Pararhizobium sp. A13: one gene and its partners. The protein of the gene in region 3 interacts with the protein of the main gene of each other region in a pairwise test. Links are inferred from orthologs where the notes say so. Each region holds a gene or a part of one and is shown on either strand. Other genes may lie near its edges. The genes, in order: grxD, WI754_RS04220 and WI754_RS00720.

Region 1 (7,715 bases), 3.2 Mb from region 3 along the record:
CAGCTCGTTTCGGTTCTCGAAGCCGTTCAGCTCGCTGAGCGCGACGTTCCGGACTACATCGAAGTCGACCACAACAAGATGGTTGCGACCTATGCTCGCGTTCCGGGCCTGACTGACGTTCCGTACCCGGTCGTCATGGAACCGAACCTCGTCGTCGAATTCTATTCGCGATAATTTCTTCTGGCCTCGGCCTTGTGAAATTCGGAAAAGCCACTCAGAGATGGGTGGCTTTTTTGTTGCGCTGCACTGACGCGGAGAATGACTGATGCCCGGCACGGAACCGTTGGACCTGCAGTCGATTGTTGATGATATCCACCACGAGCTGACACCAAGGCTCGGTGAGGGGAAGGTTGCCGATTACATTCCTCAGCTCGCCCGCGTCGATCCCAAGCGTTTCGGCATGGCCGTCGTGACCGTCGATGGCGATGTCTACAAGGCCGGCGATGCCGAGGTTCCCTTCTCGATCCAGAGTATCTCCAAGGTCTTCACGCTGACGCTGGCGCTCGGCAAACACGGCGAAAGCATCTGGGCGCGGGTCGGCCGAGAGCCGTCCGGCTCCGCCTTCAATTCGATCGTCCAGCTCGAGCACGAGCACGGCATTCCCCGCAATCCCTTCATCAATGCCGGCGCGATCGCGATTACCGATCTGGTTCTGGCGGGCCACACGCCCAAGGAGGCGATCGGCGAGATCGTCCGCTTTGTCCGCTACCTTGCCGACGAGGAGGATATCCTCATCGATCATGAGGTGGCGCGATCGGAGGCAGCGACCGGCTATCGCAACGTCGCGCTCGCCAATTTCATGCGTGCCTTCGGCAAGCTCGATCATCCGGTCGAGCACGTGCTCGGCGTCTATTTCCATCAATGCGCCCTGGCGATGAGCTGCGTCCAGCTGGCAAAGGCTGGCCTGTTCCTTGCCGCCTCCGGCAGCAATCCGCTGACGAAACATTCCGTCGTTTCGCGCCAGAGGGCGCGGCGCATCAATGCGCTGATGCTGACCTGCGGCCATTATGACGGCTCGGGCGATTTCGCCTATCGTGTCGGTCTGCCCGGCAAGAGCGGTGTCGGCGGCGGTATTCTGGTGGCGGCGCCCGGCAAAGCTTCCGTCGCAGTCTGGTCGCCCGGCCTCAACCACAACGGCAACTCGCTGCTTGGTTCCCTGGCGCTCGAAATGCTGGCCAGTCGCACCGGATGGTCTGTATTCGGCGCCTGAGCGGTCCTTTCCCGAAGTTTCACATCGATCCGCGTGCATTTTCCTTGATCTTGCCGGCATACACGGGCAAGTGCAGTTCACAACGCATGCTCCTTATCGCGTTTTCCAATCCGGGACTTTGTCATGGATATTTCCACCCCATCGCCGGTCGCCGATCTCGAAGAGCCTTCGTCCGGATCGGATCAGGCCCTTGATGACGCGCTGCATCCGATCTTCGCCAAGATGCCGTCCTCGGTTTCGTTCAATAAACTGCGCAAGCGGTTGCTGCGGCAGGTGCGCCAGGCGATTGAGGATTTCGGCATGCTGAAGGGCCAGAAGCGCTGGCTGATCGGCGTGTCCGGCGGCAAGGACAGCTACAGTCTGCTGGCGCTCTTGATGGACCTGCAATGGCGCGGCCTCCTGCCGGTCGAACTGGTCGCCTGCAACCTTGACCAGGGCCAGCCGAATTTCCCCAAGCATGTGCTGCCGGATTACCTGACCTCGATCGGCGTCCAGCACCGGATCGAATATCGCGACACCTATTCGATCGTGAAGGAAAAAGTGCCGGCGGGCGGCACCTATTGCGCGCTCTGTTCGCGCCTGCGCCGCGGCAATCTCTACCGGATCGCCCGCGAGGAAGGCTGCGACGCGCTGGTGCTCGGCCATCACCGCGAGGATATCCTCGAGACCTTCTTCATGAACTTCTTCCATGGGGGAAGGCTTGCCTCGATGCCGGCCAAACTCCTGAACGACGACGGCGATCTGATGGTGCTCCGGCCGCTTGCCTATGCGGCCGAGGACGATCTCGCCAAATTCGCGGCGGCGATGGAATTTCCGATCATTCCCTGCGACCTCTGCGGCTCGCAGGACGGGCTGGAGCGCAATGCCATGAAGGCGATGCTGTCGGATATCGAGCGCCGCATGCCCGGTCGCAAGGACACGATGCTGAGGGCGCTCGGCCACGTCAATCCGTCGCACCTGCTCGATCCGAAACTGTTCGATTTCCAATCCCTGTTCGCGGAGCCCAAAGCATGACATCTGCCATCGATATCGCAGCCATCGCCAATATCCTGCAGGAGGCTGCGGTCAAGGAGATCCTGCCGAAGTTCCGCAATCTCGGCACGGGTGACGTGCGGATGAAATCGGAGGCCATCGATCTTGTGACGGAAGCCGACGAAGCGGCGGAACGCCTGATCAAGGCGCGCATGGCGGAAGTCGCGCAGGATGCGCTGTTTATCGGCGAAGAGTCCGTCGCCGCCGATCCGGCGCTGCTGGACCGCCTTGCGGGGGCCGATCTCGCTTTCATCGTCGATCCGATCGACGGCACGTTCAACTATGCCGCCGGCATGCCGCTGTTCGGCGTCATGGCCTCTGTCGTCGCCAAGGGCGAAACCGTTGCCGGCGTGATCTACGACCCGATGGGCAATGACTGGGTGATCGCGGAAAAAGGCGCAGGCGCCTGGCTGTGCAAGGCGGATGGTTCGCAGGAACGATTGAGCGTCGCGCCGTCGCTGCCGCTGGAAAGCCTTGTCGGCTGCGCGTCGACCGGTTTCTATTCGCCGGAAAACCGGCGCATCGTCATGGGCAACATGGCGAAGGTGCGCATTGCCACGAGCTATCGCTGTGCGGCGCATGAATACCGCGCCTTCGCGGCGGGGCATTTCCACTTCCTGATGTATCAGAAGCTGATGCCATGGGATCACCTTGCCGGAACGCTGATCGCGGAAGAGGCGGGCGCCTATGCCGCGCGCTTCGATGGTTCGCCCTATCGCCCGGAACATGTGAATGGCGGCCTTCTGCTCGCGTCCGACAAGGATTGCTGGGACGTGCTTCGCCGGGAGGTGTTTACCGTCTGAGACGATGAAGAATACACCATGAAAAAGGCCCGCTCGACATCGTTCGAGCGGGCCTTTTTCATGGTTGTGAGATCACACATGTCCGCCGCCACCCTCAAGCAGGGCATGATCATCGCCCGGGTGAGTAAAGAGCTTGCCTTTTTCTGCCCAGAGCACAGCCAGGATTGTCACCGCACCGAAGGCGGTAAAGCCGGCAAACAGCGGCTGGACTGTACCGTTGAACATCTGCCCGACAGCGCCGCCGATCAGCGCGCCGCCGGTGGTGGAAACGAAACCGGTGATGGCCGTGGCCGTACCTGCCAGATGGCCCATCGGTTCGAGGCTGATCGCCGTGAAATTGGTGCCGATCACGGCAAACATCATTAACAGGACCGAGAACAGCAGATAGGCAACCAGGAAGGACGGCGTTCCTCCGAGCGACACGAGGAGCCCTGCACCGGAGAGCAGCGTGAACAGGATCATCGCTGCATGCGAGATGCGCCGCATGCCGAAGCTGCGGACGAAATAGCCATTGGCGAAGTTGGCGACGGCGATGCCGCCGGCGGTTCCGGCAAAGGCGATCGGCAGCCAGTCGCCGAGGCCGTAGACCTCGCCGAAGATCTGCTGAACGGTGACGATGTAGGCGCAGATGACGGCGGTGAACAGGGTCATGCCGATCATGTAGCCGCAGGTGATGCGGTTGGTGAGAACGGTGCGGAAGCCGGAGGCGACGGAGGCCACCGACAGAGGCAGCCGTTCTTCGTGCGGCAGCGATTCCTTGAGGCGCAGGCCGGCCCAGACGAAAAGGATGGTGCCGACGCAGCCGAGTAGGATGAAGATCCAATGCCAGTTCGCATAATAGATCACGGCCTGGCCAAGCGAAGGGGCAACGATCGGCACGATCATGAAGACGATCATCACATAGGACATGACACGCGCCATTTCACGGCCACCGAAACAGTCGCGCACCACCGCCATGGTGGTGATGCGAACTGCTGCGGCACCGATGCCCTGGACGAACCGGAGCAGAAGGAGCATTTCGAAGCTCTCTGTCGCGGCCGCACCGAACATCGTCACGGTAAAGAAGACAAGACCACCCAGCAGGATCGCGCGGCGTCCAAAGGTGTCCGACAGGCTGCCGAAGATGATCTGCGAGCAGCCGAATCCGAGGAAGAAGATACCGATGACCAGCTGCGCGTCGTTGGTGTTGGCGACGTTGAGCGACTGGCCGATGGCGGGCAGGGCCGGCAGCATGATGTCGATGGCGATCGCCACGCTCGCGGTCATGAGCGCTATGGTGATGACGAATTCGAAGAAGCCGAGGCCTATTCGGGAGGAGCCGATATTTTCGATGTGTTCAGCGGTCGTGGTGGCGGACATGAAAGGACCTATGATGTCTTGGGAGGAGACAGCAGTCGTTAAACTGACGGATTATGCGGGCTGAAAAGCCAGCCTTTTTCGGCGACGAGCACGAAGCACAGGCCGATGACGGAGACCGACAGGAACCCGATGGCAAGCGGCGTGACGGTGCCGTCGAATGCCTGCCCGATCAATGCCCCGATGACTGCGCCGCCGATCGTCTGGGCGAAGCCGAGCACGGAGGATGCAGTTCCGGCGACGTGGCCGAGCGGTTCCATGGCCATGGCGTTAAAATTCGCACCGATCAGGCCGAACTGGAACATGGCCATGCCATAGAGAAGGACGAAAAGCCAGAAAGGAAGCGCACCGAAGATCGATGCCGCTGCCCAGGCAAGGCTCACCAGGACGAATCCGATCAGCGCGCCGTGCGAGAGACGGCGCATGCCGTAGCGTTTGACAAGACGCGAATTGGTGAAGGAGGCGACCGCCATCGTACCGGCAAAACCTGCAAAGACCAGCGGGAACCAGTGCCCAAGCCCGTATATGCCGACCAGAACCTGCTGCGCGGAATTGATGAAGCCGAACAGCCCGCCGAAGATGAAGGATGCGGCCAGCGAATAGCAGAGCGAAACACGGTTGGTCAGCACGATGCGGAATGCATCGGCGATGGATGCGATCGTGAAGGGGCGGCGACGTTCGACCGAGAGCGTCTCCGGCAGTCGCAGCGCAACCAGCGTCGCCACCAGCAGCGCAAACAGGCAGATGACCACGAAGATCATGTGCCATTCGGCAAAGATCATGATCAACTGGCCGATGCTTGGCGCAATGACCGGCACGATCATGAAGACCATCATGACCAGCGACATGACCTCCGCCATCATCCGCCCGCCATAGATATCGCGAACGATCGAAATGGTGATGACCCGCGTCGCGGCGGCACCGATGCCCTGCATGAACCGCAGCGCCAGCAGCCCGGCGAAGGACGGCACGAAGACGATCGCAAGCGCACAGAGCGCATAGACGCCGAGGCCGCCGAGAAGCGGCAGCTTGCGCCCGAACCGGTCGGAAAGCGGACCAAAGAACAACTGGGCGCAGCCCATGCCGAGCAGATAGGCGGTAATGACATATTGGCGCGTGTTCTCATCGGCCACGCCGAGGCTGGCGCCGATCTGCTGCAGGCCCGGCAACATGATATCGATCGAAATCGCATTGATCGCCATCAGCATGGCCATCAGCGTGACGAATTGGGGTTTCGACAAAGCCTGAGGGCCCGGTGCTTCGGTGGTAATGGTCATAGGAATATTCCTGGCGGAGGTGCCGGGCACCTGAACTGAAACGAATACGTTTCCAGTCAAGAACAGGCGCGGATGAAAATGCAGGAGCCGGTAGTCCCATATCTGGTCGAAAGCGAGGCTCCGAGCGCTTTCAAGAAAAGAACCGGATGATCCGGGCTGGCCGAGGAGGCGTAGGCAATTATTCGGATTTCGGTGCCGAACGTTTGCCTGCGCGTGCTTACGCCCTGTTTCGCGACCATCTTGTGACAGCCGCTTCATATTGGCCGCGACTGTTAAAGGTCGCGCAATATTAGGTAGCCTTCACAATTCGCCGGAATCAAAAAAGGCGGTGACCCGCCTTTTTCAGGTGCCACTGTAACCGAAATCAGATTTCAGGCTGCGCCCTTGACGGCGACGCCATGTTCTTCGAAATGCGACTGGAGTTCGCCAGCCTGGAACATTTCGCGCACGATGTCGCAGCCGCCGATGAATTCGCCCTTGATGTAGAGCTGCGGAATGGTCGGCCAGTTGGAATAGTCCTTGATGCCCTGGCGAAGATCAGCATCGGCGAGCACGTTGATGCCCTTATAGTCGACACCGATATAGTCGAGCATCTGGACCACTTGGCCAGAGAACCCACATTGGGGGAATTGCGGCGTGCCCTTCATGAAAAGAACGACGTCGTTGCTCTTTACTTCGTTGTCGATAAATTCGTTGATTCCGCTCATATGTCGTGTCCTTCCTGCTCCAGCTTCAAGGGCCGGGGGTGTCGATCCGTTTTAGATAGCATGCAGGCCGGTGATTTTCATCACCCGATCCCAACAAAAATTGATGGCTTGCAGGGCGGCAACACGCCGCCGGCGCAATCATCGCGTCTTGCTCCGCGAGGCTGCCGTCCTGCGGCGGCTCACCTGCTTCTTCGCTGGCTTCGCGCCCCTTGTCGCGGTCGCTTTCTTAAAGCGGCCGGTGGTGGCAGACCGCGCCTGACGTTTCTGGCGCTTCGTCGCGGTCCTGCCACCGGTCTTCTTTAGGATTTCCTTCAGAACACTCGCAACGACGCCACTGACCAGTTCATTCATCAGGCCGGCCATCAAGCCTACTCCGGCGCGGATGTCTGAAGGGCAAGCGCGTGCAGCACGCCGCCCATATTTCCCTTCAGAGCATTGTAGACCATCTGGTGCTGCTGAACCCGGCTCTTGCCGCGGAAGGCTTCTGCCACGACTTCAGCCGCATAATGGTCGCCGTCTCCGGCCAGATCCCGGATCGTCACCTTGGCGCCCGGGATACCGGATTTGATCATGTCTTCAATATCGCCCGGTGTCATCGGCATACGCTACTCCCTCAATTCTTTCTTGCTCCAAAGCGGCAATCCAGTCGATTCTGCCACATGAGGATCACTTGTATAGAGGCGAAAACCGCGTTCCAACAGTTCGATCAATATTTTTACGTCGGTATCGGAGTGCAGCCTCTGCATGTTGAGGGCGTTGTAGATATGGCCGGTCGACGAAGGATCGATCCCTGTAATGATGACCGCGGTTGCGCCATTGTGAATGGCGTAGAGGAGCGACGTTATGCCATTGGAAAATTTCGATTCATTGTCACCTTCAGCAATGACGCGTCCGAGCACCGATTCGGCCAGCCGGGTTCGATCATACTGGTTGATGAGCCGCAATTCATCGAAGCCATAGTCAAACGCTGCGAGACCTTCGCGCAATCGTGCTTCGCTCTTCGGCCATCGAAGCACATAGAGAATGCGGCAGCGTTTGCCCGACAGAGCGCGGCGCACAGCGGTCGCGCGTTCGCCGTTGCCTTCTACCTGGTTGAATTGCAGGAAGGTGACGTCTGGCGCATCTATACCCCAGTCCGCCGTCACAATCTGGGAACCGTTGACGCAAATAACGGAAAATCGGCTGTCAAATCCGTCTGGCAAGTTGGAAGCCGGCGCAGAACCAACGATCAGCGCCGGGCCACGGAAAGGGATGGGTTGTTTCGGCGCCTGCGGCCGCGCCAGCCGATAAGCCAGGCGATACCGCCAAGAGCGGCGCAATTTGTTCAACC
Region 2 (7,644 bases), 740 kb from region 3 along the record:
GGAAATCCGCTACCGCTCGGCCGGCATCAACCACATGGCCTTCTACCTGAAGTTCGAGCATCGCCAGCCCGATGGCTCCTACCGTGACCTCTATCCGGATCTCGTGCGCGGCTACCGCGAAGGCCGGGCACCGAAACCGACCTGGAACCCGCGCTGCCCCAACAAGGTGCGCTACGAGATGCTGACCCGCCTCGGCTATTTCGTCACCGAAAGCTCGGAGCACTTCGCCGAATACACGCCCTATTTCATCAAGGAAGGCCGTGAGGACCTGATCGAGAAATTCGGCATTCCGCTCGATGAATATCCCAAGCGCTGCATCGAACAGGTCGAGAGATGGAAGGGCGAGGCCGCCGCCTACCGCACGGCCGAAAAGATCGAGGTCGCGCAGTCGAAGGAATACGCCTCCTCGATCATGAACTCGGTCTGGACCGGCGAGCCCTCGGTCATTTACGGCAACCTGCGCAACAATGGCTGCATCACTTCGCTGCCGGACAATTGCGCCGCCGAGGTGCCGTGCCTCGTCGATGAGAACGGCATCCAGCCGACCTTCATCGGCGACCTGCCGCCGCAGCTGACGGCGCTCATCCGCACCAACATCAACGTGCAGGAACTGACGGTCGCCGCCCTGATGACGGAGAACCGCGAGCACCTCTACCACGCCGCGATGATGGACCCGCACACCGCCGCCGAGCTCGATCTCGACCAGATCTGGTCGCTGACCGACGATCTGCTCGCCGCCCACGGCCAGTGGATCCCGGAATGGGCCCGGGTCGCCAAGAAGGTCCAGGCCGCGTAACTCTTTCTCCCGGTTGCGCGACGAGGAAACCCCGGAACAACAATTCCGGGGTTTTCCTTTTGTGCCGGGTGTGGTCGAAAGGAACGACGCCCCACCGCTTGTTCAGGAGATAAAGATGCCCGCCGGTTCCGCCACGACAACGCTCGCCCGCCAACTGTCCGACGCCGACAACGGGGGCATGCGCCTTGCCACGGCGACGCTTGCGGAACCAGGCACTCCAGCGGAAGCCTTTACCGTGCAGAGCGAAACGCTGGCCTTGAATGGCTGGCTGACAGTCGGCTACAAGGTCGCCATCCGCCCGGACGGAAGCTCCATTTCCGCCCCCATGGCGCATATTACCCATGCCAGTGAATCGGGCACCGCCGGATTCGAGCGCCCCGCCGTCGATGCGCTGGAGGTGGAAATCTGCTTCGTCCTCGGCAAGGACCTGCCGCCGCCGGGCGCCAAGTCCTATACCCGTGAAACGCTTCTCGGCTATGTGAGCGGCATTTATTCCGGCGTCGAATTTTTGGGACACCGCCTGGATAACGGCAGCCGTTCTCCAGCCCTTTTGTTTCTAGCGGACCGCCTTGGCAATGCCGGCTACGTACTTGGCGAAGAATTGCCCGCCGAGGTGCTCGAACCCGGCCAGGACTTTCCGCTGGTCATCACGATCAACGGTGGCACCGCCTTCTCCGGTCCGGGAAAACATCCCAACGGCGATCCCGTGGCTCCCTTCCTCGCCTTTGCCAATGCATTGACGGAGCCCGTTGCCCAAGGCCGGATCATCACCACCGGCAGCCTCTGCGGCGCCATCCCGACACCCGAACGGGCGGCAATCGCCATCAGCGGCTTTACCACACTGACAGTGACGGCGGCATCGACGCGCGAGATTTGATGCGGGGCCAGCCGCCCCCGCCAAATTTCTACGGGATCACCGAGTCCGCTGTTTCCCTCTCACCATCGTCGGTCCCAGGATGACGGGAGGACGGCACCTTATCGAGGGATGACATCTCGAGCGATGGTCCGGTACTCCAACATAAACCGCTGAAATTTGTCACCAGCCCAAACTTGGAGGCGGGCAGATGCCCGCTTTGCGCCGCCAGAAGCGGACACTCCAGCGCGATGATGTCTCAACCACGCCGAGCAGCTTCGATCGCCCCAACGTCGATCTTCCTCATCGTCATCATCGCATCAAAAGCACGCTTTGCTTGATCACCGCCTACCGCAAGCGCTTCGGTCAGTACGCGCGGTGTGATCTGCCAGGACACCCCCCATTTGTCTTTGCACCAGCCGCAGTCACTTTCCTGGCCGCCGTTGCCGACAATGGCGTTCCAGTAACGGTCGGTTTCTTCCTGATCGTCAGTTGCGATCTGAAATGAAAAGGCTTCGTTGTGTTTGAACGCGGAACCGCCATTCAGGCCGATACAAGGAATACCGGCGACGGTGAATTCAACAACCAACACGTCTCCCTGCTTGCCGGCTGGATAGTTTCCAGGTGCACGAATGACAGCGCCCACTGCGCTGTCCGGGAAGGTCGCGGCGTAGAAGCGGGCGGCAGCCTCAGCGTCCTTGTCGTACCATAGGCAGATGGTGTTCTTTGCCATTGCGTGGTCCTTTCGCTCTTCGTTTCCCGTCTTCTCCCTGAAATAAGAGGCAAACTGTATTTCTCCAGCCCATGCAGATCATTTTGCGCGGGCAATAGCCAAGCCCCTCTAAATGGTCGACGAGCAACGCGCGTGATCTACAGGCCTGCCCGCCGCGCCATAACGGCCTCGATGGCCGACAAGCCGTCATAGATCAGCACGGCCAGCGCGCCGACGATCATCCCGCCCTGCAGGACGAAGGCGATATTGTTGGATTGCAGCCCGGCGATGATCACCTCCCCCAGCGTCTTTGCCGCCACCGTCGAGCCGATCGTCGCGGTGGCCAGGCTGATGACGACGGACAACCGAATGCCCGCCAGGATCACCGGCATCGCCAGCGGCAGCTCCACCTTGAAGAGACGCTGGCGATCCGTCATGCCGGCGCCGCGCGCTGCCTCCATCACGGAGGGCGGCAGGGTCGTGAGACCCGTCAGCGTATTCTCGAAGATCGGCAGGAGGCCGTAGAGAAACAACGCCACCAACGTCGGCTTCTCGCCGAAGCCGAGGGCCGGAACGGCCAGCGCCAGCACCGCCACCGGCGGAAATGTCTGCCCGACATTCACCAGGCTGCGCGACAACGGCAGGAATTCCGCCCCGAAGGACCGCGTGACGAGAATGGCGAGCGTCACGGCAACGATGATGGCGGCAATCGTGGCGATCGCGACGGTGCGCAGATGCAGGAGCGTCAGCGTCAGCAGGCCGCCCTGATTGTAGATCGCCGGCGCATTGTCCTGCACCAGCGGCTTCAACAGCGGCTCGAACCAGCCGGGCGAAACCAGGAATGCAATCAGGGTCGCCAGCAGCACGGCGCGCAGAAGAGAGGGACCCCAAACCCTCATTGCGGCTTTGCTGCGCGCTTGGCGAGCCCTTCCAAAGTGACCTTCCCGAGGATCGTGCCGTCAGCCGCCGCCACCGGCAACGCATCGCGGCCGGTCCAGAGCAGTTCGGAAAGCACGTCGCGCTGGCTCGTTTCCGCGCCAACGGGCTGTCCATCGGCAGTGCCGGGCTCCACCGCCTGCCCCGCCGTCTTGATCGACAGTAGCCGGAACGGCCGTTCGCTGGCGCCGATCAGGGTCTGGACGAACTCCGTCGTCGGATTTTTGACCAGCTCGGCGGGCGTGCCGTATTGAACGAGTTCGCCCTTGTCCATGACGGCGATCTTGTCGGCGAGATGAAACGCCTCGTCCATGTCGTGCGTCACCAGCACGATCGTGGTCTTCAAGAGCTTCTGGATGTCGAGCAGGTCTGCCTGCGCCTTTGCCCGGATGATCGGATCGAGCGCGCCGAACGGCTCGTCCATCAGGAGAACCTTCGGCTCCGCCGCCAGCGCCCTCGCCACGCCGACCCGCTGCTGCTGGCCGCCGGACAGCTCATGTGGAAACCGCGCCGCGAAGATGGCGGGATCGAGCTGGAACAACGCCAGCAACTCCGCCACCTTGGCATCGATGCGCGCCTTGTCCCAGCCGAGGAGCACCGGCACGGTGGCGATGTTCTGTGCGACGGTGCGATGCGGAAAAAGCCCGTGCCCCTGGATGGCATAGCCGATCCGTCGGCGTAGCTCGTAGCCCGGCATGGCGCGATTGTCTTCGCCGTCGAGGCGGATCGCGCCCGCGGTCGGCTCGACCAGCCGGTTGATCATGCGCAACAGCGTCGTCTTGCCGGAACCGGAAGTCCCGACAATGACGGTGACCGTGCGCGGCGCGATCGTCATCGTCACATTGTCGACCACCGCAAGGCCGTCGTAGCGCTTGGTGATGCAGTCGATCTCGATCATGCGGTCCTGCCTTGGTTTTTCGACGGCGTGGTCATTTCAATGAGGGCGTCGAGGACGATGGCCGCGGCAAAGGCAAGCACCACCGTCGGCACCGCGCCGAGAAGCACCAGGTCCATCGCCGTCTGGCCGATCCCCTGGAAGACGAAGACACCGAAGCCGCCGCCGCCGATCAAAGCCGCGATGGTCGCAAGGCCGATATTCTGGACGAGAACGATGCGGATGCCGGTGAGAATGACCGGCATCGCCAGCGGCAGCTCGATGCCGAAAAGCCTCTGCCGGTCCGTCATGCCGATGCCGCGCGCCGCCTCGTTGGCCTCGCGCGGAACGCCGGCAAGCCCGACTACGGTATTGGCGACCACCGGCAGCAGCGAATAGAGAAACAGCGCCACGAAGGCGGGAGCAGCGCCTATGCCGCGAATGCCGATCGCGGCAGCCCCCGGCACATGGACGGCGATCCAGCCGAGCGGCGCGATGAGAATGCCGAACAGTGCGATCGACGGGATCGTCTGGATGAGGTTCAGGGTGTTGAGCACACCGGCACGCAGGGGCTCGACGCGGTGGCAGAGAATGCCGAGCGGCAGGCCGACGACAACCGCGGCAAACAGCGACCCGAGCGCCAGCGCCACGTGCCTGCCCGCCTCCAGCCAGAACACGTCGGCGCGCCCCATATATTCCTTGAGGATCGACAGGCCATCCCAAAGTCCCGATATCAAGATCACCGCTGCGCCACCGAGCGTCATCAGCAGAAGCAGAACCCGTACGACCGGCAGCGGCCGCAACCGCGTAATCGAATCGGCGGCCAGCAGGGCATGGGCAAACAAAAGGATCCAGAAGCCGGATGCCGGCGATACGCGTGCATAGGTGTTTTCCGGCGGGGTCAGATGCGTCGCCGCCATGCCGATAAAAAGCGCAATGGCGGCGAGCGCAACCGCGGCGGTGACGAGCCGCAGCAGCGCCGGCGTTTTCAGAAGGATGACCGCGGCGGCGAGAACCATGAGCCCGATGAGGGCAACACCCGCCTCGCCGGGTAGCGCCGCAAGCATCGATTTCGCCTCGCCTGGCACGATGCGATTGGCGCGAAACGTCGCGAACGGTGCGACAAGCGTGCCATAGGCGACGAGAAGCGCGATGACCACGCCCAGTTTGTCAAAGCGAATGTTCAAGCGGCCATCCCCGTCATCCCGGCTACTGCATAATTCCTTAAATCGGTGTCGATTTAAGGATAAAATTATGCAGCAGTTTCAAAGTGCTACAGCGTCATTTGCGCGTCATATTTGACGCGCTGCGCTGTAAGGCCGGGTCCAGAGGGAACCGGCCGTTTCGCGGCAGCTTATTTCAGAAAGCCGTTCTTCTTCAGGAAATCCTCCGCGACCGCCTTGGCCGGCTCGCCGCCGACCTGGACGCGCCCGTTCAGATCCTGCAGCGTCACAAGGTCGAGCTTTTCGAAGACCGGCTTCAGCAGCGTCTCGATTTCCGGATGCTCCTTGAGCACCGCCTCGCGAATGATCGGCGTCGGCTGATAGACCGGCTGGACGGATTTGTCGTCCTCCAGGACGACGAGGCCCGACGGCGCGATGCCGCCATCCGTGCCATAGACCATGGCGGCATTGGCGCCATTGGTCTGGTTTGCCGCTGCCGCGATCGTCGCGGCCGTATCGCCGCCCGAAAGCGTGATCAGCTGCTCCGATTTCAGCGTGAAGCCATAGGCCGTCTGGAACGCCGGCAGGGCCGCCGCCGAATTGACGAATTCCGAAGAGGCCGCCAACACGACCTTGCCGCCGCCGGAGACATATTTGCCGAAATCGCTGAAGGTCTTGATCTTGTTGCCATCGGCCAGATCCTTGCGGACGGCGACCGCCCAGGTATTGTTGGCCGGCGATGGCGTCAGCCAGACGATCTTGTTGGCGTCGTAGTCAAGCTTTTTCGCCTGCTCGTAGCCCTTGGCCGCATCCTTCCAGAGCGGATCGTCGGCTTTTTCGAAGAAAAACGCCGCGTTGCCGGTATATTCCGGATAGATATCAATCTCGCCGGCGACGATCGCTTTGCGCACCACGGGCGTCGCCCCCAGCTGCACACGATCGGTCGTCTGAACGTTGTTGGCGTTCAGAACGGCGAGAATGATATTGCCCAAGACGCCGCCTTCGGTATCGATCTTGGAAGCGACGACCACCTGAGCATGTGCCGCCATGGCGGAAACGAGCACCGCAAACGCGGCCCCGATAAGCTTTGTGTTAAGATCCACGATACGTCTCCCTTGAAACAGTTCGCAATTTCTCCCACGGCTACCGACCTTCGTCGGGGCATAAACTGCCATATGTGGCGGGGATCGGAGAAAAATAGAGCACTTGGGAGCGAAATCGCGCAGTCGCATTGCAACCGCGCAGCAGCAAGCGCCGCAAAAACAAAGGAACTTGTTTGTTGCGGAAATCAGGTTCAGAGTCAGACGGTTATTTTTGGCGTATGAACGAGTTTCAAACGACCGCCGGCATCACGATAGAGCGAACGATACCCGAGGGTTGGCCTCGAGCCTTGGCCGCGCAGTTCGCCGGCATGACAGCGTCGCTAGATTTCGTCTGCTGAACGCCCCGCAGGCAGAAAGGGAGGAAAGAAATGCGAATGATGCTCAAGGTTTCGCTTCCCGTTGAGAAGGCAAACGCAGCAATCAAGGATGGCAGCCTCGTCACCAAGATTCAATCCATACTCGCCGATCTCAAACCCGAAGCAGCCTACTTCACTGAATTCGACGGGAAAAGAACGGGCCTGATTTTCTTCGACATGAAGGATACCTCGGAGATACCGGCCATTGCTGAGCCGTGGTTCCTTGCCTTTGATGCCTCTGTTGAGATCAAGGCGGTCATGAACGGCGATGACCTGGAGAGGGCCAGGCCCGGGATAGAGAAGGCAGTCAAGAGCTTCGGCTGAAGTGCGTCGGGCAGTCAATTGAATCCAAAGTTAATGCGACCTCGCCCAATGCGAGGTTTCGCAGCGCCTTCTCATGACGCTCAGCCAGCGCCAGAGCGCTGTCAGCGTGGCCCTGCGATGATTTGTGATCGTCGCCACTCAACGGCAAAAGGCGTCGGCTGACGCCGAGGCTTCGCAACGCATTTATGTCAGGTGCCAATGGCGGAGAGGGTGGGACTCTCCGCCAGATAGCTCCGCGATACCCCGAAAACCTGGGGCTCCGTCAAGTGCCTGCCTGCATTGCGGATCGTGCTCTACTTCGATGGCAAAAACTTCCCGATCGGGGTGAATTTACGTTTCTAAGGGCGACACTTCCCGCTCGGTAAGGATGGCATTGAAACTCAGAAAATCTTCCTGTACGGTAAGCCGATATAGGAGATGCTCGATGTTCAGATCCGCACGCGATTTCGGCGCTGCCGTCAGGGAAAAACGCAAAGGTCTTGGCTGGACCCAGACTGAGCTCGCCGCCCGTTCCGGCACGGGCGAAC
Region 3 (7,411 bases):
GCGCCACCACTTTCTGGCGCGCCGGGGTCTGCGCCTTGCGAAGCGCTGTGGCTGCTTTCTTCTGCGCCTCATACTGCGCGCGAATCTGCGGCATCATCGGGTCGGTCTGGACGACGAGGAACATGTGCTGTTGCTGTGTCAGGTAGGTCGTTTCGACAAGCCCGTTCTGGCGCTGCCAGGCGCCGATCGCGCCGCGTGACCTGGCACCGAGTGCGCCGTCCGCACCGCCGGTGACATGGCCCAGTGCCCCGAGCCGCAGTTGCAGGTCGATCCGGGCGCCCTTGTCGAGGTTCAGCGCGGCTTCCGTTTCCGGCGTACCGACAGTCAGCTTGACGTCGTCCGGAACGGCAACGGCAGTTCTGATCTGCGATGCCGATGCGCTTGCTTCGCCGGCAGGGGCCACCGACGCAACGTCGGTTGTGGTCACCGTCTTCAACTGGTCGAGATTGAGCTTGGCAAGCGTGGCGAAATTGCCGTTCGGATATTGCTGCAGGTAGAGTTCGTAATGCGCCACGGTGTTGCGCTTAGAGGCTTCTTCCCAGAGCTTTTGCTCGACGGTCCAGTTGACGTCGGTCTTGTCGGACGAGGCGCTGGTGTTTGCGGTGGCTTTGACGTCCGTCGCCGGGGTCTGTGCCGCTTGCGCCGAGGCATCGCCGCCGATGAAGACTTCGCGTGAGAGGGAGGCATTGTGCCATGGACGCTGCGCGCCCCCCGTTGCTTCCGATACGTCGGCCCGCACCCGTGTCAGGGCGCTCTGGATTTCCAGCCCCGGCGTCGTCAGGTGCCGTGCAAGGGCTGCCGTGTAGGGGCTGTTGATGCCCTTGCCGTCATAGGCGACGGCGCCTGGATCGGTCGCATAGGCGATCAGCAGTCCGCCGGAACCCGTGCTCTGGCCATTGGCCTGCACCGGCGCCAGGCCGACGCCCATCGAGGCGGAGCGGCTGGCCGGCAGCACCTTTGCCAGCGAGCGGGCCAGCGGATTGTCGCGGCAGGCGTCTAGAATGATGATGCTGACGGCCGGATCCGGCGGCAGGGCGCCGAGAACCTTGTCGGCCGGAATGGTGCGGGTCTGAAGCTGCGCCGCCTTTTCCAGCTGTGCGTCGATCGGGACGAGATAGTTTCGGCCGTCCACCTGCAGCCCGTGGCCGGCATAGTAGACGATCGCAACCTCTGCGTCGTAGGCGATCTCGGTGAACTGATCGACCAGCGCCGTCATCGCCGCCTTGTCGAGATTCTCCCCGTCAAGTACGGTAAACCCCGCAGCGCGCAGCGTCTCCGACATCAACTTGGCGTCGTTTTTCGGATTGGGCAGCTCAACCGCGTGCTGATACGCGCTGTTGCCCATGACCAGCGCGACGCGTTTGCCTGGGGGCGTCGATGCCGATGCGTAATCCATTGATAAAAACGCGGCGACAAACGCCGCGACAAGCCCAAACCTCCTGAGCATAGTCTTGACCCCAAAAAACAAGGCCGGCCGGACAACCTGTGGTCGGCTGCGCCTTAAAGATGAAAATTTTCCGTATGTCGCAATTTCAACGGACCACGAGATCCGTCCATTTTTCACCCGCTACAATTGTAGGTGCGGGACCGAAAACCGTCAAATTCGGCAAGCGTCGAGTCTGGTGGGTTCAGTCAGGCATAGCGACAGGGTTAGCACGCCCGTTACCAGCGTGTTGTTTCCCCGGGAACAGCGGGTTCGACCGCAAGTGCATGCAACCCGGCGTCGAATTCCGGTTTCAGGAGATCGTTGATGGCCCGGTGGCGGGCGACGCGGCTCATGCCGATAAAGGCGCTCGAGACGATGCGCACGCGCATATGGGTTTCGCCGGTGCCGTGGAAATCCGGTTGATGGCCCGCGTGCAGGTGGCTTTCATTGATGACGATCAGCCGTTCGGGTGCAAAGGCCGCCTTGAGTTTTGTTTCGATGCGGCTTTGAAGCGACATGTTTTAGCCCCGTTTCTCTGGCTTTTCCGGTGCGTTGACCGCAGCCGAAAGATCCGTCCCGGATTGCTTTTTGCTCGGTGCAAAATGGTTTCACAAAGCCAGCAACATTCCGATTTGTCAATTCTTGTTGTGGTGCCCACAACACCCCATAATTAGCGCCATGAAACTCGATTCAAAATACTTCGATGGCATCCGGACCCGCCGCAAGGTGAACCAGAAACCGGAATCGATGGCCCCCAAATGCCAGTGGGACGGGTGCGAGGAAAATGCTGTGCATCGCGCGCCTGTGGGGCGCAATGCCGAGAACGAATATTTCATGTTCTGCTTCGAGCACGTCAAGGAATACAACAAGGGCTATAACTACTTTTCCGGCCTTTCCGACAATGAGATCGCGCGCTATCAGAAGGAAGCCCTGACCGGACATCGCCCGACCTGGACGGTTGGCGTCAACAAGAATGCCAAGAACGGTCCGGCGCAGTCGCAGATGCGGTCGGGATCAGCCGGGGCGCAGGCCCGCATGCGCGATCCGTTCGGCTTCGTCGACCAGGCGCGCACCCGCGCCGCCCGGCAGGAACCGCGCCTGCGCAAGCTGAAGACGCTGGAGGCCAAGGCCTTCGATACGCTCGGCCTGCATGCCAATGCCACAGCCGCCGACGTCAAGGCCGCCTACAAAGAGCTTGTAAAAAAGCATCACCCCGATGCAAATGGCGGAGACAGAGGCTCGGAAGAGCGTTTTCGCGCCGTGATCCAGGCATATCAATTGTTAAAACAGGCTGGCTTCTGCTAGTAACCCGTTTTATTACGGTCACACATTTAAAAGGCATAGACGCGACGCCCCCCACGAGAAAAATCAAGGGGCTTCCGTGCTGGAGACATGATGAGCAAGGTAGACCTCGATATTTCCAACCTTCCCGATACGACAGTTTCCGTCCGTGACGTTTTCGGTATCGATACCGATCTCAGGGTTCCGGCCTATTCCAAGGCCGATGCCTATGTGCCGGACGTCGATCCGGACTATCTGTTCGATCGCGAAACCACGCTCGCCATTCTCGCAGGCTTTGCCCACAACCGCCGTGTCATGGTGTCCGGTTATCACGGCACGGGGAAGTCGACCCATATCGAGCAGGTCGCAGCGCGTCTCAACTGGCCTTGCGTGCGTGTCAACCTCGACAGCCATGTCAGCCGTATCGATCTCGTCGGCAAGGACGCGATCGTCGTCAAGGACGGCATGCAGGTCACCGAATTCAAGGACGGCATCCTGCCCTGGGCTTACCAGCACAACGTCGCGCTCGTCTTCGACGAATACGACGCCGGCCGCCCGGACGTGATGTTCGTCATCCAGCGCGTGCTCGAATCGTCCGGCCGCCTGACATTGCTCGACCAGAGCCGCGTCATCCGCCCGCATCCGGCCTTCCGGCTGTTCGCAACGGCCAACACCGTTGGCCTCGGCGATACGACCGGCCTCTATCACGGCACACAGCAGATCAACCAGGCGCAGATGGACCGCTGGTCGATCGTCACCACGCTGAACTACCTGCCGCATGACAACGAAGTCGACATCGTCGCCGCCAAGGTCAAGGGCTTCACCAAGGACAAGGGCCGCGAAACGGTTTCGAAGATGGTGCGCGTCGCCGACCTCACCCGCGCCGCCTTCATCAATGGCGACCTGTCGACAGTCATGAGCCCGCGTACGGTCATCACCTGGGCAGAAAACGCGTATATCTTCGGCGATATCGCCTTTGCCTTCCGCATCACGTTCCTCAACAAATGCGACGAGCTCGAGCGGCCTCTGGTCGCCGAACATTATCAGCGCGCCTTCGGTGTCGAGCTGAAGGAAAGCGCTGCCAATATCGTGCTCGAAGCCACGGCCTGATCCATGTCGGGCCGCGGCGACAATTCGAAAGCAAGGCCAACGGGCGTCGTCGATGTCGAACCGTTCCGCCGCGCGCTGACCGGCTGCATCCGCTCGATCGCCGGCGACGCCGAAATCGAGGTGGTGTTTGCCAACGAGCGTCCCGGCCTTGCCGGCGAACGTGTGCGGCTGCCGGAAATCTCCAAGCGCCCGACCCGGCAGGAACTTGCGGTAACGCGCGGGCTCGGCGATTCCATGGCGTTGCGCAAGGCCTGCCACGATCAGCGCGTCCATGCGACCATGTCGCCGCAGGGGGCGGATGCGCGGGCAATCTTCGATGCGGTGGAGCAGGCGCGTGTCGAAGCGATTGGTTCGCTGAGGATGACCGGGGTCGCGAGCAACCTCACCTCCATGCTCGAAGAGAAATATGCCAGGGCCAATTTCGGCAATATCGACCGGCAGGCGGATGCACCGCTGGAGGAAGCGATTGCGCTGATCGTGCGCGAGAAGCTGACGGGCCAGAAGCCGCCCGCCTCGGCTGGCAAGGTGCTCGACCTCTGGCGCGATTTCATCGAGGAAAAAGCCGCCGCCGACATGAAGAACCTGCCGGCCGCCGTCAACGACCAGCAGGCCTTTGCCCGCGTCGTGCGCGACATGCTGACCTCCATGGACGTTGCGGAGAAATACGGCGACGATGACGTCGAGCCTGATGATCAGGATACCCAGACCGACGAGGACCAGCCGCGCAGCCAGGAGCAGGATGAAAACAGCTCCGACGAGGATGCCGGCTCCGACGCCGCCCCCGCCGACGAGAACGAATCTGCCGACGAGCAGATGGACGAAGGCGAGATGGACGGCGCCGAGATCTCCGAAGACGAGATGTCGGATGACGGCGAGGATGACAGCGAGACGCCCGGCGAGGTCAAGCGACCGGCCCATCCCTTCGACGATTTCAACGAGAAGGTCGATTACACCGTCTTCACCGAGGAATTCGACGAGATCATCTCGTCCGAGGAACTCTGCGACGAGGCCGAGCTCGACCGTCTGCGCGCCTTCCTCGACAAGCAGCTGGCCCATCTTCAGGGTGCCGTCGGGCGTCTCGCCAACCGGCTGCAGCGCCGCCTGATGGCGCAGCAGAATCGCTCCTGGGAATTCGACCTCGAAGAGGGCTATCTCGATTCGGCGCGCCTGACGCGCATGATCATCGATCCGATGCAGCCGCTCTCCTTCAAGCGCGAGAAGGACACCAATTTCCGCGATACGGTGGTGACGCTCTTGATCGACAATTCCGGCTCGATGCGCGGCCGGCCGATCACGGTTGCCGCCACCTGCGCCGATATCCTTGCCCGCACGCTGGAGCGCTGCGGCGTCAAGGTCGAGATTCTCGGCTTTACCACCAAGGCCTGGAAGGGCGGGCAGTCGCGCGAAAAGTGGCTGGCGAGTGGCAAGCCGCAGACGCCGGGCCGCCTCAACGACCTGCGCCACATCGTCTACAAGTCCGCGGATGCCCCATGGCGCCGCGCCCGCCGCAATCTCGGCCTGATGATGCGCGAAGGGCTGCTGAAAGAAAACATCGACGGCGAGGCGCTGATCTGGGCGCACAACCGGCTGCTCGGCCGCTCCGAGCAGCGCCGTATCCTGATGATGATCTCCGACGGGGCGCCGGTCGATGATTCGACCTTGTCGGTCAATCCGGGCAATTATCTGGAGCGCCACCTGCGCGCCGTCATCGAGCAGATCGAGACACGTTCGCCGGTCGAGCTGCTGGCGATCGGTATCGGTCATGATGTGACGCGTTACTATCGCAAGGCGGTGACGATCGTGGATGCCGACGAACTGGCCGGTGCGATGACGGAGCAGCTCGCCTCGCTGTTTGATGACGAAAGCTCGAGGCGGCGAGGCGGGTCGATGCGGCGCGCTGGCTGAGACATTTCCTGACCGGGGCGGCGAGCAGCCCCGGCTTTGTTTGTGCATTGTCTATTTGAGTTTTCGAGGAGCAACATTGCATGCTCCGGGCCGGCCTGCCGGAAGGAATCCTATTGAAAGCGATACTGATCAGGGCCGCCGTTTTGTCCCTCACTCTCGCCGTGATTCCGGCCGCCGCCGCGTCCCTCCCGGCGCAGGAAAGCGTCCCGGTGGCAAGCCGGCAGATGGGGAATTTCAAGATCGGCTCGGACCAGAAACTGTTCGGAAAGCTGGAATTCATCGGCGGCATCGAGATGTCGTCGAGCAACGCCTTGCTGGGCGCAATCTCCTCGATCCGCTTCCGGCCGGACCGGAAATCCTTCCTCGCCGTCATGGATACCGGCCACTGGGTCGAGGGCGAAATCGCCCGTGACGGGCAAGGCCGGCTGGCAGGAGTGAGCGATCTGACCGTGACATCGATGATCGATCCCCATGGCCGGTCCGAGCAGGTAAAGGGGGACATGGACAGCGAGGGATTGGCGCTGCGCGACGGCGAGGCGCTAGTCGGCATCGAGCAGATGAATCTCGTCGAGGTCTATCCCGACCCTGGATTTGCGCGGTCGCGCCCGGTCGCGACGCTCCCCACGTTCATTCCGCCGAAATCCCTGCGCAGCAATCGAGGGCTTGAAACCATCGCCGTTTCGCCGAAGGAAAGCCCGCTTGCCGGTGGCGCCGTGGTCGTTTCGGAGCTCAGTCTGGACAAGGCTGCGCATATCTATGCAGCCGTTCTCGACGGCCCGCGCAAGGGCGTCTTCGGCGTCGTTCAGAAAAAACCCTTCGCCGTTACCGACGGCGCGTTCCTGCCGAACGGCGATCTTCTGCTCTTGGAGCGCCGCTTCAGTTTCGCCGAAGGCATCGGCATGCAGATACGCCGAATCAAGGGCGATGACATCAAGCCGGGCGCCGCGGTTGACGGCGAGATCCTGTTGCAGGCGGACATGGGCTATCAGATCGACAACATGGAAGGCCTGGATATTGTCGTGGAGCCCGGCGGCGACATCCACGTTATCATCGTTTCCGACGACAATCACTCGATCCTCGAGCGCAACCTGATGCTGGAATTCCGCCTGGTTCAGTGAACATTGGCAAGAAAAACCCCTGCCAACAATGGTGACAGGGGTCTGTATCTCCCGGAGAATTGCGCTCGTTTCAGGCGCTCGCCTTCAAGGCGGGCATCGGCTTGATGACGCTCATCAGGGCGCCGTAGGGCAAAAGCATGGCGAGGCCCACGATGATCTTGACGCCGAGATCGCCGAGCGCCCAGGAAATCCACCGCGGCGCTTCGGCCGTCATGACGCCGAGGATCGGCGCATTTTCCAAGGCGAACGGGTCGTTCGGGCCGAAGACCACAAAGAACGAGGCGAAGGCGAAGGAGAAGAAGATCGCCGTATCGAGGAACGAGCCGAACAGCGAGCCGATCAGCGGCGCGCGCCACCAGCTCTGCGCCCGAAGCTTGTTGAACACCGAGATATCCAGGAACTGGCCGAGCAGGAAGGCCGAGCCGGATGCGATTGCGATGCGCGGCGTGGCGATCAGCACCGATAAGAGGATGGCAACGGCAAAGCCGGCGATCACCACCTTGCGGGCGGTCTGCGGTCCGAACTGGCGGTTGGTGAGGTCGGTGACCAGAAAGGCGATCGGATAACTGAA

The links.
Region 1: the proteins of WI754_RS00720 (region 3) and grxD interact in binary tests that used the Escherichia coli proteins (3 or more experiments, as listed by UniProt). The link is inferred for Pararhizobium sp. A13 from one-to-one orthologs.
Region 2: the proteins of WI754_RS00720 (region 3) and WI754_RS04220 interact in binary tests that used the Escherichia coli proteins (3 or more experiments, as listed by UniProt). The link is inferred for Pararhizobium sp. A13 from one-to-one orthologs.

What each region holds. Positions count from the first base shown.
Region 1 is NZ_CP149510.1:3,299,469-3,307,183, reverse strand. What follows is about bases 4,718-7,714. They hold grxD (Grx4 family monothiol glutaredoxin), read right to left. Parts: upstream 6,386-7,714; coding sequence 6,050-6,385; downstream 4,718-6,049. Other genes in these bases: WI754_RS16315 (membrane-anchored protein), read right to left, coding at 6,991-7,714; WI754_RS16320 (BolA family transcriptional regulator), read right to left, coding at 6,754-6,987; WI754_RS16325 (hypothetical protein), read right to left, coding at 6,524-6,748; WI754_RS16335 (multidrug effflux MFS transporter), read right to left, coding at 4,718-5,678. Outside these bases: rpsD (30S ribosomal protein S4), read left to right, coding at 1-174; WI754_RS16355 (glutaminase), read left to right, coding at 266-1,210; tRNA 2-thiocytidine(32) synthetase TtcA, read left to right, coding at 1,334-2,224; WI754_RS16345 (inositol monophosphatase), read left to right, coding at 2,221-3,045; WI754_RS16340 (multidrug effflux MFS transporter), read right to left, coding at 3,118-4,404; more of WI754_RS16335, read right to left, coding at 4,443-4,717; more of WI754_RS16315, read right to left, coding at 7,715-7,715. UniProt on the Escherichia coli protein: Monothiol glutaredoxin involved in the biogenesis of iron-sulfur clusters.
Region 2 is NZ_CP149510.1:886,388-894,031, forward strand. The notes cover bases 3,276-6,201. They hold WI754_RS04220 (ABC transporter permease), read right to left. Parts: upstream 5,359-6,201; coding sequence 4,192-5,358; downstream 3,276-4,191. Other genes in these bases: WI754_RS04215 (ABC transporter ATP-binding protein), read right to left, coding at 3,276-4,195; WI754_RS04225 (ABC transporter substrate-binding protein), read right to left, coding at 5,526-6,201. In the rest of the region: WI754_RS04195 (alpha-glucosidase/alpha-galactosidase), read left to right, coding at 1-796; WI754_RS04200 (hypothetical protein), read left to right, coding at 912-1,673; WI754_RS04205 (VOC family protein), read right to left, coding at 1,909-2,382; WI754_RS04210 (ABC transporter permease), read right to left, coding at 2,520-3,260; more of WI754_RS04215, read right to left, coding at 3,257-3,275; more of WI754_RS04225, read right to left, coding at 6,202-6,383; WI754_RS04230 (hypothetical protein), read left to right, coding at 6,812-7,117; WI754_RS04235 (helix-turn-helix domain-containing protein), read left to right, coding at 7,542-7,644.
Region 3 is NZ_CP149510.1:140,451-147,861, reverse strand. The notes cover bases 304-2,996. They hold WI754_RS00720 (BolA family transcriptional regulator), read right to left. Parts: upstream 1,945-2,996; coding sequence 1,663-1,944; downstream 304-1,662. Other genes in these bases: cobS (cobaltochelatase subunit CobS), read left to right, coding at 2,822-2,996; WI754_RS00715 (DnaJ domain-containing protein), read left to right, coding at 2,096-2,731; WI754_RS00725 (caspase family protein), read right to left, coding at 304-1,396. Also shown: more of WI754_RS00725, read right to left, coding at 1-303; more of cobS, read left to right, coding at 2,997-3,817; cobaltochelatase subunit CobT, read left to right, coding at 3,821-5,722; WI754_RS00700 (esterase-like activity of phytase family protein), read left to right, coding at 5,845-6,840; WI754_RS00695 (queuosine precursor transporter), read right to left, coding at 6,911-7,411. UniProt on the Escherichia coli protein: Transcriptional regulator that plays an important role in general stress response. Has many effects on cell morphology, cell growth and cell division. Acts by regulating the transcription of many genes, including dacA (PBP-5), dacC (PBP-6), ampC and mreB.